DNA from 2 places in the Janthinobacterium tructae genome. Region 1 is predicted to be linked to the other one. Evidence: predicted binding sites of a transcription regulator. Region 1 holds the regulator's gene; the other holds the start of a gene.
The links. The regulator LexA, encoded in region 1, represses DNA repair genes until DNA is damaged. The targets are predictions, from matches to a motif close to ACTGTATNNNNATACAGT.

Region 1 (7,315 bases):
ACCCGAGCTTGCGCGGCGCCAACCAGATCCTGAATGCGACGGCCGTGCTGGCCGCGCTGGAAGTGCTGAGGCTGAAACTGCCCGTGGGCGCGCAGGAAGTGCGCACGGGCCTGGTGACGGTGGAATTGCCGGGTCGCTTCCAGGTCTTGCCGGGCCGCCCCAGCGTGATCCTCGACGTGGCGCACAACCCCCACGCGGCCGCGGCGCTGAACCAGAACCTGGGCAACATGGGGTTTCACCCGTACACCTATGCCGTGTTCGGCTCCATGCACGACAAGGATATCGATGGCGTGCTGGCCGCGATGAGCGAACACGTCGACCACTGGTGCCTGGCGGGCTTGCCGTCGCCGCGCGCGGCCACGGCTTCCGAGCTGGCCGCCAAGGTGCAGATCATGCTCGAAGATAAGCCCGACAGCAGCGAGCATACTGTGTCTATTTTCGATGATCCGGCACAAGCTTTTGCAAATGCAATGAGCCGGGCCGGTGAGAATGATAGAATTGTGGTCTTTGGTTCTTTCCTCACCGTTGCCGGCGTGATGAAGGCCAGAAAATCCTCACTTCACTGAAACGCACTCGACTGAAAATCACGCATGGGCTTGTTCTCGAAACTGTTTAAAAACAAGCAAGAATCCTCTGGCGAAGACAGCGGCTTTTATGTCCCTGGCGAAGCACAGTCGCCGACCCGCAAGCGCGCCGCCAACACCTCCGGTGGCGGCGGTTCGCGCCGTGGCGGCAAGGAAGCGCCGGACCCGGTCTTGCCTGAAAAGAAGCGCGCCCGCCGCCGCCTGGTCGGTGCCATCGCCCTGGCCCTGGGTGTGGCTGTCGGCTTGCCGATGCTGCTCGATTCCGAGCCGAAAGCGCCTTTCAACGATATCGCCATCGACATTCCGTCGAAAGAAAAGGCCGTTGCGCCTGTGCCCGCTCCCGTGCCGGCCGCGCCCGCTCAGGCGTCTGCGCACAATGGCCTGGACCAGTCCGAGGAAATCATCGACGCGCCCCTGCCGCCAGCGGCCAAGCCCACGCCGGCACCAGCAGCGGTACCTGCGCCCGTGCTGGCCGCCGTCCAGCCTGCGCCTGCCAAGCCGGCCTATGTGGAACCGAAACCCGAGCCCAAGCCTGAGCCCAAACCGGTCAAGGTGGAGCCGAAGCCTGAGCCGAAACACGAAACCAAGCCGGAACCGAAGCACGAGGTCAAGGTGGAATCGAAGCCGGAACCCAAGCATGAGGTAAAACCGGAAGCCAAGCCTGCCAAGCCGGCGCAATCGGCCGACGATGCCGCGCGCGCCATGGCGATTCTGGAAGGCAAGGCGCTGGACAAGCCGCAAGAGAAAGCACAAGACAAGGCACACGACGCCGGCAGCGGCAAGTTCGTGGTGCAGGTGGCGGCCCTGGCGACGCAGGACAAGGTCGATGAATTGCAGGACAAGCTGCGCGAAGCGGGCATCAAGTCCTATACGCAGAAAGTCTCCAGCCCGGCGGGCGAGCGCATCCGCGTGCGCGTGGGCCCGTTCGGCAGCCGTGAAGACGCCGAAAAGACCCGCGCCAAGCTGCAGAAGCTGGGCCTGGGCGGCAGTCTGGTACCAGCGTGATGTTGCAAGGCTGAACGGACGTGACGATCTTCGATTACCTGGTGCTGTTCGTGCTGGTGACGTCCGTGCTGATCAGCATGATGCGCGGCCTGGTCAAGGAAATACTGTCATTGGTCAGCTGGATCGTGGCGTTCGTCATCGCCAACGCGTATGGCGCCACCCTGGCGAAATTCCTGCCGGAAGCCGTGCCGGGCGAAGCCGTCCGCCTGTTGCTGGCCTTCGTGGTGCTGTTCATCGGCGTACGCATTTTGATGGGATTGCTGTCCATGACGGTCGACGCACTGGTCAAGGTGACGGGCCTGAGCCTGGCCGACCGCACTCTGGGCAGCCTGTTCGGCGTGGCGCGCGGCCTGGTGATCGTGCTGACCACCGTCATCTTGTGCGGCATGACTTCCATACCGCAGCAGTCATTCTGGAAAAATGCGTTGCTCAGCCCGCTCGCGGAGCAGGGCGCGCGTGCCATCAAGCCTTATCTGCCTGCCGCTTACGCGCAGCATGTGAAATTTTGAATTTTTTTAAAATCAGTAGCACAGTTTAGGAGCACACCATGTGTGGCATCGTCGGCGTCGTTTCCCATCAACCTGTCAATCAATTGCTCTATGATGCATTGTTGCTCTTGCAACATCGCGGTCAGGACGCGGCAGGGATTGCGACCAATCACAGCAGTATGTTTTCCATGCACAAAGCCAATGGCCTCGTGCGTGACGTCTTCCGTACGCGCAACATGCGTTCGTTGCAAGGCACGACGGGCATCGGCCATTGCCGCTACCCGACGGCCGGTTCGTCGAGCGAAGAGGAAGCACAACCGTTTTATGTGAATGCGCCGTTCGGCATCACCCTGGCGCACAATGGCAACCTGACCAACTGGGAACAGTTGAAACAGGAAATGTTCAAAAATGACCGCCGCCACATCAATACCGATTCCGATTCGGAAGTGCTGCTCAATGTGCTGGCGCATGAAATCCAGGAAGCGACAACGGGCCTGAACCTGGACCCGGAAGCCATCTTCAAGGCCATCACCGTGCTGAACCGCCGCGTCAAGGGCGGCTACGCCGCCGTGGCGCAAATCGCCGGCGTGGGCTTGTTGGCCTTCCGCGACCCGCACGGCATCCGTCCGCTGTGCCTGGGCATCAATGAAACGGAGCAAGGCCCCGAATACCTGATCGCCTCCGAATCCGTGGCCCTGGAAGGCATGGGCTTCCGCTTCGTGCGCGACATCGGTCCCGGCGAAGCCGTCTTCATCGATGCCGACAAGAAATTGCACAGCGCTCAGTGCGCCGACAATGCCAGCCTGAATCCCTGCGTGTTCGAATTCGTCTACCTGGCCCGTCCCGACTCCGTCATCGACGGCGCCTCGGTGTACGCCACGCGCCTGAAAATGGGCGAATACCTGGCTGAAAAGATCCGTGCCGAATTGCCGGACGTGCATATCGACGTGGTCATGCCGATTCCCGATTCCTCGCGTCCTGCCGCCATCCAGCTGGCACTGGCGCTGAACCTCGAATACCGCGAAGGCTTCATCAAGAACCGCTACATCGGCCGTACCTTCATCATGCCGGGCCAGGCGGCGCGCAAGAAATCCGTGCGCCAGAAGCTCAACGCGATCCCGTCCGAATTCAAGGATAAGGTGGTGTTGCTGGTCGACGATTCCATCGTGCGCGGCACCACCAGCCGTGAAATCGTGCAGATGGCGCGCGAAGCGGGCGCGACGAAAGTCATCTTCGCCTCGGCCGCGCCACCGGTGATTTACCCGAACGTGTACGGCATCGATATGCCGACGCGCGATGAGCTGATCGCCTATGGCCGCACGACGGAAGAAGTGTGCCGCGAAATCACGGCCGATTACCTGGTGTACCAGGATATCGGCGCATTGAAGCAGGCGATTGCCGACGTCAATCCGGCACTGACGAACTTCGAGGCTTCGTGCTTCGATGGCGTGTACGTGACGGGCGACGTGTCGCAGGAATATCTGGACCGCCTGGAATATGCGCGCCACCATCCGAAGGCGGCAGCGCCGGAAGATACGCCACGTTCCCAGCTGAACCTGAACCTGGCGACGACAGAAGCATAAGTAACCTGCCCGGCCGATGCCGGGCTTTTTTTTCTCCGCGATCATGAACTATAAAAAAAACTACGGCTTTACCACCACCATCCTGCATAACGACCGCCGCAAGGGTATCGAGCACGGCTCGTTGCACAAGCCTGTGCACACCTCCGTCGCCTTCGGCTACAGCGACGCGCGCCAGCTCGCTTCCGTGTTCCAGGGCAAGGAGCCGGGCTTTCGCTACGGCCGCCAGGGTAACCCGACGGTGTCCGCGCTGGAAGACAAGGTCAACAAGATGGAAGATGGCGTGGCCACCTTGTGTTTCGCCACCGGCATGGGCGCCATCGGCGCCGTGGTGCAGTCGCTGCTGCGCGCGGGCGACCATGTGGTGTCGTCGGCCTTTTTGTTTGGTAATACCAACAGCCTGTGGCAGACGGTGACGGGGCAGGGCATCGCCGTCTCGTTCGTCGACGCCACCGAGGTGGCCAATGTGGCGGCCGCCATCACGCCGGCCACGCGCATCGTGTTCGTGGAAACCATCGCCAATCCACGCACGCAGATCGCCGACCTGGCAAAGATCGGTGCCTTGTGCAAGGAACGCGGCATTTTGTACATCGTCGACAACACCATGACGACGCCTTATCTGTTCCGCCCGAAAGCGGTGGGCGCGGGCCTGGTGGTCAATGCGCTGACGAAATCCATCGGCGGCCACGGCAATGCGCTGGGCGGCAGCTTGACGGACACGGGCGTGTTCGACTGGACGCAGTACCCGAACATTTTCGACAATTATAAAAAAGCGGCGCCGGCGCAGTGGGGCATCGCGCAAATCCGCGCCAAGGCTTTGCGCGATTTCGGCGCATCGCTGGGTCCGGAAGCGGCGCACCATATCGCCGTCGGCGCGGAAACCATGGCCTTGCGCATGGACCGCACCTGTTCCAATGCCCTGGCGCTGGCCAGCATGCTGGTCGCCGACCCGCGCGTGGCGGCCGTGCATTACCCTGGCTTGGCGTCGCACCCGCAGCACGCGCTGGCGACGGACTTGTTCCGCAGTTATGGCTCGCTGTTCAGCTTTGAATTAAAAGATGGCATCGATTGCTTCGATTTCCTGAATCGCCTGAATCTGGCTATTCCAGCGAGCAACCTCGGTGACACGCGCACCCTGGTCATTCCCGTCGCTCACACGATCTTTTATGAGATGGGTGCCGAGCGCCGAGCCAGCATGGGCATTGCCGAGTCCTTGATCCGCGTGTCGGTGGGTATCGAGGATGAAGCCGATTTGCTCGAGGATTTCCGCCAGGCACTCGATGCCTAAGCGGGCGGACAAATGAAAAGGGCCGCAACAGTCATGCTGTTGCGGCCCTTTTTACCTGCGGTGGTTTAATGCCAGCTGCGCATCAAGCCTACCGCGAGGCCTTCCAGGGCGAACTCATCTTCCGGCGATACGGTGATGACCTTGAAGTCGGGGTTTTCCGGCAGCAGTTCGATGACGGAACCCGTCTTCTTGTAGCGTTTGACGGTGACTTCGTCGCCGATGCGGGCCACGACGATCTGGCCGTTCTTGGCGCTGTCGACCTTCTTGACGGCCAATAAGTCGCCATCCATGATGCCGGCGTCGCGCATGGACCAGCCGCGCACCTTCAGCAGGAAGTCGGGCTTGGCCGAGAACAGGGCCGGGTCCACGTTGTAGCTCGCTTCCAGGTTTTCCTGTGCCAGGATGGGCGAGCCTGCCGCCACCCGGCCGATCAGGGGCAGCGACATCAGCAGCGCTGCCGGCACCTTCGATGGCGCTGCTTCGGCTGCCGCACCGATCAGGCGGATGCCGCGCGAGGTGCCAGGCGAAATCTCGATCGCGCCCTTGCGGGCCAGGGCCTGCAAATGCTCTTCGGCCGCATTGGCCGATTTGAAACCCAGTTCATTGGCGATTTCGGCACGGGTGGGAGGAAAACCCGTGTTTTCAATCGCGTCCTTGATCAGGTTCAGAATTTGTTCTTGTCGTGCTGTCAGCTTGATCATGAGCGGTGGGTGCATACTAAAATGCTGTCTATATGAACAGTCTGTATTTTTGTACAGTATCGCCCACTATGCAAGGGGATTTCGGTTATTTGCGCGAATTTCGTGCGAAATACTGGAATGGGCAGGAAAAAGCGCCTGGCCTGCTCCGTGCGCGGGCCGCTTGTTGAAGGAATGATTGAAACGTTTGCAAAAGGCGGTTATAATCTTCGGCTGACCTTCCCACACCCGTCTTGACGCCGGGGTGGGCGATTATCAATCCGACCTGAAGGAGTTTGCATGCGTCATTATGAAATAGTCTTTATCGTCCATCCGGACCAAAGCGAGCAAGTGCCCGCGATGATCGAACGCTACAAAGCCAGCGTAACCACCCGCGGCGGTTCGGTTCACCGCGTGGAAGATTGGGGCCGCCGTCAAATGGCTTACTCGATCCAAAAGCTGCCTAAAGCACACTACATCTGCCTGAACATCGAATGCGACAACGAGACCCTGGTCGAGTTGGAAACAGCATTCAAATTCAATGATGCCGTGTTGCGTCACCTGACCGTTAAAATGAAGAAAGCTGAAACAGCACCTTCGCCGATGATGAAATCGGTACAACGCGAAGACGCGGCCAAAAGCCACCGCACCGAAGCACCAGCAGCCGCTCCTGCCGCAGCAGCAGCTTAATTCTTGACCAGGATCGTGCGCTGAACCAGCTACAAGTAACCGCCATCATTGCCGAGCGCGAAATATTGCGCTATACCCCGGCAGGGCTGCCGATTGTGAATGCAGTATTGCAACACAGTTCGCAGCAGATGGAAGCAGGGATTGCCCGTTTGACCGAGTTTGATGTTGCCGCGCTAGCCGCTGGCGAAATATCAGGCCGGTTCAGTCAGGCAAGCTTGGGCGGGGTGTATCAGTTCACGGGTTTCCTGGCCAGGAAGAGCCGCAACAGCAAGAGTTTGGTGTTTCACATCATTGATTTTAGTGCAGTCACCCCGACTAGCGCATTTTAGATACAGGAGCCTGACATGGCATTCGGTAAAAAGTTCGACAAAAATAAGCTCAAGCTTAAAGAAAAACGCAAACAGCAAAACCCGTTGTTCAAACGCAAGAAGTTCTGCCGCTTCACCGCAGCTCACGTTGAGCAAGTCGACTACAAAGACGTCGACACGCTGAAAGACTTCGTCCAAGAAAACGGCAAGATCATGCCAGCACGCCTGACCGGTACCAAAGCGCACTACCAGCGCCAAGTCGACACCGCAATCAAGCGCGCTCGCTTCCTCGCGCTGCTGCCATACACCGATCTGCACCACGCTTAATCGGTCAGATATTCCTGGAGAAGAACTATGCAAATCATTCTGTTAGAAAAAGTTGTTAACGTCGGTAACCTCGGCGAAGTCGTCAAAGTCAAAGACGGTTACGCACGTAACTTCCTGATCCCGCAACGCCTGGCACGTCGTGCCACGGCTACCGCTGTGGCTGAATTCGAAGTCAAGCGCGCCGAACTGGAAAAAGCTGCTGCCGCCAAACTGGCCGCATCGCAAGCCCAGGGCGAAAAACTGAGCGGCCTGACCGTTCAAGTTGCTCAAAAAGCTGGTGTTGATGGCCGTCTGTTCGGTTCCGTCACCAACTTCGACATCGCTGAAGCGCTGACCAAGCAAGGTTTTGCTGTTGAAAAAGCACAAAT
Region 2 (7,315 bases), 160 kb from region 1:
TGCTGCTTCATTTTCATCGGCTATGCCATGATCCATGAACTGTTCGATGACATGGCGGCCGTCAAGCTCAGCAGCATTCTGTCGAGCACCACCATCCTCGCGCCGCTGGCCGGCCCCATCCTCGGCAGCGCCATCATCAGCCGGCTCGACTGGCGCTACGTGTTTTTCCTCTCCGGCCTGCTGGCGCTGCTGTCCCTGCTGGGTCTGTTCAAGAGCATGCCGCGCACGACGGCGACACAGCCGCGCCTGGATGGCCGCGCCATCGTGCGCAGCTATGCCGCCATTTTCAGCAACGGACGCTTCATGTTCGGCATGTTCACGGCCGGGCTGGCCACCGTGCCCCTGACGGCCTGGATCGGCTTTTCGCCCCTCTTCGTGCTGCAGGAGATGGGCGCCTCCTACGCCACGTATATCGCGCTGCAATGCGTGATTTTGTCGGGCTTTGTCCTCAGCAGCATCGCCATCCAGCGCCTGCGCCAGGATTTCCCGCTCGTCCATCTGCTGCGCCTGGGCGGGCTGATCGCGGCGGCCGGCATGCTGGGCGCGGGCCTGGGGCGCCACCACGTCGATGTGTTTGCGGCCTGCATGTTTGTCTATTCCATCGGCTTCGGCCTGTTCAATGGCGCCCTGATCCGCAGCGCGATCACGGCCAGCAAGGAATCGATGACATTGACGACGGCCGCCATGAGCTTGCTGTATTGCATTTATCTGTCCGCCTGGCTGCAGCTGTACAACGTGCTGTGCCAGCGCTTCGGCTATGCGCTGGAAACGTATGCGCTGCTCAATATCCCCGTCATCGTGGTCATTGCCGCCTGCCTGCTGCTGTTTACGCGGGGCATGGCGGGGCGCCGGCAAAGCGAGGTGCGGCTGGCCCGGCACTGATGGCGCCACGCTGCGCATGTTCCCGCCCTTGTTTTACCTCCTGCGACGTTGATTGACACTCTCCTGCGAAAGATGGTGCGCCCATGAAAATAGATGACCTGGCCTCGAAACACGATCAAGCAAAGATTTTCAGCCTGGAATACGAGTTCCGCATCCACCGGCTGAAACTCGATTACATCACCCTGGCCGATGTCCGGCCGGCCGGCATTGATTTGGCGCAGCTGGCCGCAGAGCACCAGGCGGGCATCGCCGCCCTGCGCAGCTTTGTCGCCGGCAATTTTACGTATTTTAATGCGGCAAGCTGCTCCTCACTCAGCTGCATTCCCACGCGCGCGCTGGGCGACGACGAGCGCTACCTGCACCGCATCTGGATGGGCGGGCCGCTGCCGGCCATCGCCTGTGAAGCGATTCAGCAGTGGGGTGCGGCGCTCGACGAGGTGCGGCACAACGGCGGCGCGCCGTATGTCTCCATCCTGTGGGTCTGGGATGCGCAGCAGCTGCGCCATGACGCGCGTTTCAGCCCCACGGGCGGTGCCGGGCGCTACACGATAGGCCGCTACGCCATCGGCGGCACGACGCTGCATATCAACTCGCTGCGCGCGCTGGCGCTCGATTTCGCACCTGCCCGCTTCGATATCCTCGATACCCTGCATACGCAGCGCTACTTCGCCACCCTGTCCGATTATTTCCGCATCCTCATCATGTGCGAATACGGCGGCATGTACATGGATGTCGATACGATCCCGCACAATCCGGCGACGATTTTCCTGATGACGCCGGAAGTGCCCGACTACTTCCAGCGCAACGCTGATGACAGCGAAGAGCGCCGGCATGTCAGCTGGATGAATCTGTTTCTCGATGAAACGGGCATGTTGATTGCCAAGAAGAACGACGCCGCGCTGCGTGTGATCCAGCGCAATGTGAACCTCGCGTATGCGGGTATCGATGGGGAAATTCCCCGTTCCTGCCCGCAATTTGAAGCGCAGCTGTTCGGCCAGTTCTATGCCGAATGGAAGAAAAACCTGGGCGTGACTCTGCTCAGCCATGCCGAGTTCTACCAGCGCTATTGCGTGCTGTATGACGGCGTGCGGGAGGCGGTGGCGGGCGGCATCCGCGGCATGCGTTTGCTGGACGATATCATTACCGACATGCACATCCCCTTGAGCGACGAGGAACGGTGCGCGTATGCGCGCTGCGTGGCACGGCTCGATGAACTCGACTGGCAACTCGACGATCCTTTGCGCCTGCCCGACATCGTCGACGTGTTCGACATCGAGGAAGTGCCGCGCATGGCGTATGCGGCCCAGCTGCGGGCGGATATCGATCACTTCCACTATTACTCGGTGCTGTCGGACGACCCGCAGCTGGACCGCGTGAATGCCGTCTTTTGCCGCTACCTGCTGGCCCACCGTTCGCAGCATATTGCCGCTGGCGCTTTCTGGCGCCCCACCGTGGGCCGCCACGGCAGCCGCATGCCGGCCATCGGCGATACCGCGCCGTTGGGCGACGAGGCGCAGGCGGACTTGTTGTCGCATGCGCCGCTCAAGCTGGTGGCGGGCGAACTGCTGGGTGACGAGACGAAGAACCGCATGGCCAAATTGCTGTTTGCCACCAGTTACCTGGAATACTGTTCGTTCGGTAATAAACTCAATCTGCAGTTCGTCGAACTGCAGCGGCGGCAGAACATCGACCCGTATCTGGCGCACATCCATGGCTTGCATGACGAGGATGGGCGCTTCATCGGCTTTTTCACGGCCGCGACGATGGACGAGTTTCAGGCCTGCGGCGCCGTTTCATATTACCGCGACGACATGAAGGCGCTCGACGATGCGTATGACGCCTTCGTGCTTGCACATGCGCGCGCCGACGACTGTTTCGTCAGCAGCCTGGCCATCGACGAGAAATACCGGGGTCAGGGTTTATTCAGGCAAATGTTCCATGCCATCCGCGACCTGGCCAGCCGCAAGGGCTGCGCGCGCATCAGCTTGACGGTATGGGAAAAGAGCGAAGCGCTGCACGTGTATCGGCACAAGGGATTTCGCAGCGTGGGCACGTTCGACTATGCCTACAGCCTGTTTTATGACCGGCTGCATTTCCTCGTGTACGAAGGGGATTAAGAGCCTATCCCAGTAGGGAGCGTCTTCTGCTGGCAGTTCATCAGGAGTGTGGACAAGGCGTGAGGAGGACGCGTGGCGAGCCACGCGACGACGATCAACGCAGTCCCCGCTTCTGAGGGGCGCCAGCAGGGGATGTATTCATCTACTGGGACAGGCTCTAAAGCGGCGGCCAGGGGGGCCGCCGCACTGGGGTGACTACAACGCCAGGAAGGCCAGGGCCGCCACGGCCGTCGGCAGCAGGGCGCCGGCCAGCAGGCCGACGGCGCCGATCGATTCATCCTTGAAGCCGCGGCGCAGCAGGGATACGCCGGCCGGGTTCGGTGCATTGGCGATGACGGTCAGGCCGCCACCGGCCACGGCGCCAGCCACCAGCATGTATTTTGCTTCGTCCGTCATGCCGACGATCAGCGAACCGAGGTAAGTCAGGGCCGCATTGTCGGTGATTGCCGTCAAGCCCAGGGCGCCGAAGAACAGGGCCAGCGGTTCCAGGCTGGAGACGATGGGTTGCAGCCACCATTGCTGCATGCCGCCCAGCACCACCAGGCCGCCCAGGAAGAAGCCGACCAATAAACCCTCTTTCAGGATCAGCGGGCTTTGATAGCGCTCATACGCCTGCACGAAGCCGAGGAAGAACAGGAACAGGCCGAAGAACAGCACGGGATGGTGCGCCAGGGCCACCACGCCGGCCAGCACGATCATGTGCACGAGACTGACGGCCAGCGGCACTTTCGGCGCTTCCACTTCACCGGCTTTCGGCTTGATATCGGAGGTATTGCTGTGCAGATATTTACGCAGCAATATGCTCACGCCCGTGGCATTGACCAGCACGGCGATGGCGGCCTTCCAGCCGAAATGGCTGGCCATGTAGGCGCTGTCCCAGTTCCACGTGGTGGCCACCATCAGCACGGGCGGCGCCGCGTACGAAGTGAGGGTACCGCCGATGGAAACGTTGACGAACAGCACGCCCAGCGCGCCATATTTCAGCCATTCGGGGATGCCCGGACGGAAGATTTGCGGCGCCAGCATCAGCGCGGCCAGGGTCATGGCGGCCGGTTCCGTGATCATCGAGCCCGTCAGGGGCACGAGCGCCAGTCCCAGCCAGACGAGGGCCAGTTCGGTGCGCAGCGGCATCACGCGCGCCACGCCCTTGAGCAGGCGCTGCACGGCGTCGAGCACGGGGCGCGAGGCGGCCACCACCATGACGACAAAGACGAACAGCGGTTCCGTGTACTGGCGCGATTCGGCATACTCGATGGCCGCATCGCCGCCCGAGACAAAGGCCATGATGATGATCAAGATGAAAGCCCAGAAGCCGAACACGACTTCCACTTCGCCCAGCAAGTGCAGCAGCCCTCCGTGGCGGGGATGGCGCTGCGCCAGGGTTTCAAACGACTTGGCGGCGAAGGTGTGGATGAGCGCAAGGCCGAAGACGATGGCGCTGATGAGTTGGATGGTGGTCAAATGCGTTTCCTTATGGACGGAATGAGCCGACTGGTACTTTGCCAGGCGGTAAGGAGAGTGCTTATGGTACAGCAATCGATGCCAAAAACGGGGTTTTTCGGACATGGCGGAGCGGTCCCGGGCACGCTATCTGACAGATAAGCCTTGCCAAAAGCAGGGGTGGATAGTACTGTATATGCATACAGTATTTATCTTGATTTCAGTTAGACAACAACTTATGCAACATTCCCAATTGATGGCCTCGCCGGAAGCCTTGCACCCGTCTTTATGGCGCGCATCGCAGCTGGGGCAGGGCGCCACGCGCTGCCTGGACACGGGCTTTGCCGCGCTGTCCGCGCAACTGCCCGGCGGCGGCTGGCCCAGCGGCAGCCTCATCGATCTGCTGGTGCAGCAGCCGGGCAGTGGAGAATTGCGGCTGCTGGCACCCGCGCTGGCGCAGCTGCCGGGCTTGCCCATCGTGCTGCTGCAGCCGCCCCATCCGCCGCAGGCGCTGGCCCTGGCCGCGCAGGGTCTGGCGCCGTCGCAACTGCTGTGGCTCAAAAGCGCCGGCAGCAAGGATGCCTTGTGGGCAGCGGAAAACATCTTGCGCAGCGGCAGTTGCGGCGCCTTGCTGTTCTGGCAGTCGCACGTGCGCGCCGACAGCCTGCGCCGGCTGCACCTGGCCGCGCAAGGCGGCAACACCCTGTTCTGCATGCTGCGCCCCTTGCACGGCGCGCAGGATGCGTCGCCCGCGCCGCTGCGCCTGTCCGTGCGGCCGGCCGCCGGCGGCATCGAGATCGGCTTCATCAAGCGCCGGGGACCGCAGCGCGACGCGCCCCTGTTCCTGCCCCTGCAACCTCCTTCATTATTGCTACGCCATGCGACTCTGGATCGGCCTGTGCCTGCCCCGGCTTCCGCTCGAAGTATTTTGCCCGCGCTGGTCGGCTGACCAGCTGGGCGTGGTGCTGGAGCAGGAGCAAGTGATGGCCCTGTCGCCGCTGGCGCGGGCGGCCGGCATCCGGCCGGGCATGCGCCGCGCCGGCGCGCTGATGCTGGCGCCGCAGGCGCGCCTGCATGAACGCTCGCCCGAGCTGGAAGCGCAGGCCCTGCAAGCGGTGGCGCTGGCGCTGCTGCAATACTCGCCGCTGGTGGCGCAGGGCGAAGAAGCGACCCTGCTGGTCGATGCGGGCGCCAGCCTGCGCCTGTTCGGCGGCGTGCGCGCCCTGTGCCGGCACATCGCGGCCAGCTTGCGCGCGCTGGGCTATACGGCCCAGCTGTCGTGCGCCCCCACGGCGCGCGGCGCCTGGCTGCTGGCGCGCGCCGGTACGCGCCGGGGCCGGACCTTGAGCATGGCCAGTCTGGTGCGCCGCCTCGACCGCCTGCCGTGCGCCCTGCTGCCGCCTGCGCGCCCCTGGCTCGACTGGTTCGAGGGCATCGGCTGCCGCACGCTGGGGCAGCTGCGCCACTTGCCCCGGCCCGGCTTGCAGCGCCGCTGCGGCGCCGCCGTGCTGGAGATGCTCGACGACGCGCATGGCCACAGCACGGAACTGTTCGTCTGGCTCGAAGCGCCGCCCACGTTCCGCGCCAGCCTGGAATTGTTCGACCGCGTCGAGCACGCGGACGCGCTGCTGTTCGGTGCGCGCCGCCTGTTGCAGCAAATGACGGGCTGGCTGTGCGCGCGGCAATTTGCCGTCGAGCGCATACAGTTGCTGCTGGCGCACGAGCGGGGCAGGGTGGCGCGCCCGCCCACCGTCATCGACCTGGCGCTGGGCGAGGCCGTCTGGCGCGACGAGCACCTGGTGCGTTTGCTCAAGGAGCGCCTGGCGCAGCTGGTGCTGGACGCACCCGTGATCGGCCTGACCCTGGAAGCGCTGCAGGTGCAGCCGATGGCGCCGCCCAGTGAGAGTCTGTTTCCCGAGCCGGGCGGCACGCCGCAGGAGCGCCAGCGCCTGATGGAGTTGCTGGTGGCGCGCCTGGGCGCCGAGAATGTCTTGCAGGCAGTGCCGCGTGCCGATTACCGGCCCGAAGCGGCCAACCAGTGGCTGCCGCTGCCGGCCAAGCCCGTTTCAAGAAGCGCGGCGCCCGACTTGCCGCCCGGCTTGCCCGGCATGCCCCGTCCCGGCTGGCTGCTGGCCCAGCCCATCGCCCTGTTGATGCGCGAGCACCGGCCCTTTTATGGCTCGCCTTTGAAAATGGTGTCTGTCGCCGAGCGCATCGAGGCGGGCTGGTGGGGCCAGTCGCAGGCGCGCGATTATTTTATTGCCGAAGGACGCGACCACGCCCATTACTGGGTCTACCGCGAACGCATCGCCGGCAGCGGCGAAGACGCCGCGCCGCGCTGGTTTTTGCATGGCTTGTTTGGCTGATGCGCTGTCCTGCTGAAACTGCCATGCTTGGCTATACTTGCTTTCTTGCTTTCTTGCTTGCGCTGCGTCAACCACTTGAATAAGGATTTCCATGTCCCAACTTTCCGACTTCCCCATCACCCAAAAATGGCCTGCACTGCATCCCGAGCGCCTGCAGCTGTACTCGCTGCCCACGCCGAACGGCATCAAGGTCTCGATCCTGCTGGAAGAGCTGGGCCTGGCGTACGAGCCGCACCTGGTCAGTTTCGAGCAGAACGAGCAGCTGTCGCCCGCCTTCCTGTCGCTCAATCCCAACAACAAGATTCCCGCCATCCTCGACCCGGACGGTCCCGGTGGCCAGCCGCTGGCGCTGTTCGAATCGGGCGCCATCCTGCTGTACCTGGCCGAGAAGACGGGCAAGTTCCTGCCGCAGGACGCGGGCCTGCGCTATGAAACGATACAGTGGCTGATGTTCCAGATGGGCGGTATCGGCCCCATGTTTGGCCAGGTGGGATTCTTCCATAAATTCGC

Region 2: imuA (translesion DNA synthesis-associated protein ImuA) is a predicted target of LexA. The motif match lies at 4,629-4,646, and genes of this name have one in related genera.

What each region holds. Positions count from the first base shown of each region.
Region 1 covers NZ_CP041185.1:2,669,736-2,677,050, reverse strand. Annotated here, with positions in the region: gene folC (bifunctional tetrahydrofolate synthase/dihydrofolate synthase) at 1-566, shown strand, start outside; gene FJQ89_RS11700 (SPOR domain-containing protein) at 591-1,589, shown strand; gene FJQ89_RS11695 (CvpA family protein) at 1,610-2,098, shown strand; gene purF (amidophosphoribosyltransferase) at 2,137-3,660, shown strand; gene FJQ89_RS11685 (cystathionine gamma-synthase family protein) at 3,704-4,945, shown strand; gene lexA (transcriptional repressor LexA) at 5,011-5,646, opposite strand; gene rpsF (30S ribosomal protein S6) at 5,923-6,312, shown strand; gene priB (primosomal replication protein N) at 6,333-6,641, shown strand; gene rpsR (30S ribosomal protein S18) at 6,657-6,947, shown strand; gene rplI (50S ribosomal protein L9) at 6,975-7,315, shown strand, end outside.
Region 2 covers NZ_CP041185.1:2,831,753-2,839,067, reverse strand. Annotated here, with positions in the region: gene FJQ89_RS12315 (MFS transporter) at 1-882, shown strand, start outside; gene FJQ89_RS12310 (GNAT family N-acetyltransferase) at 966-2,999, shown strand; gene FJQ89_RS12305 (putative Na+/H+ antiporter) at 3,195-4,460, opposite strand; gene imuA (translesion DNA synthesis-associated protein ImuA) at 4,678-5,388, shown strand; gene FJQ89_RS12295 (Y-family DNA polymerase) at 5,318-6,805, shown strand; gene FJQ89_RS12290 (glutathione S-transferase N-terminal domain-containing protein) at 6,897-7,315, shown strand, end outside.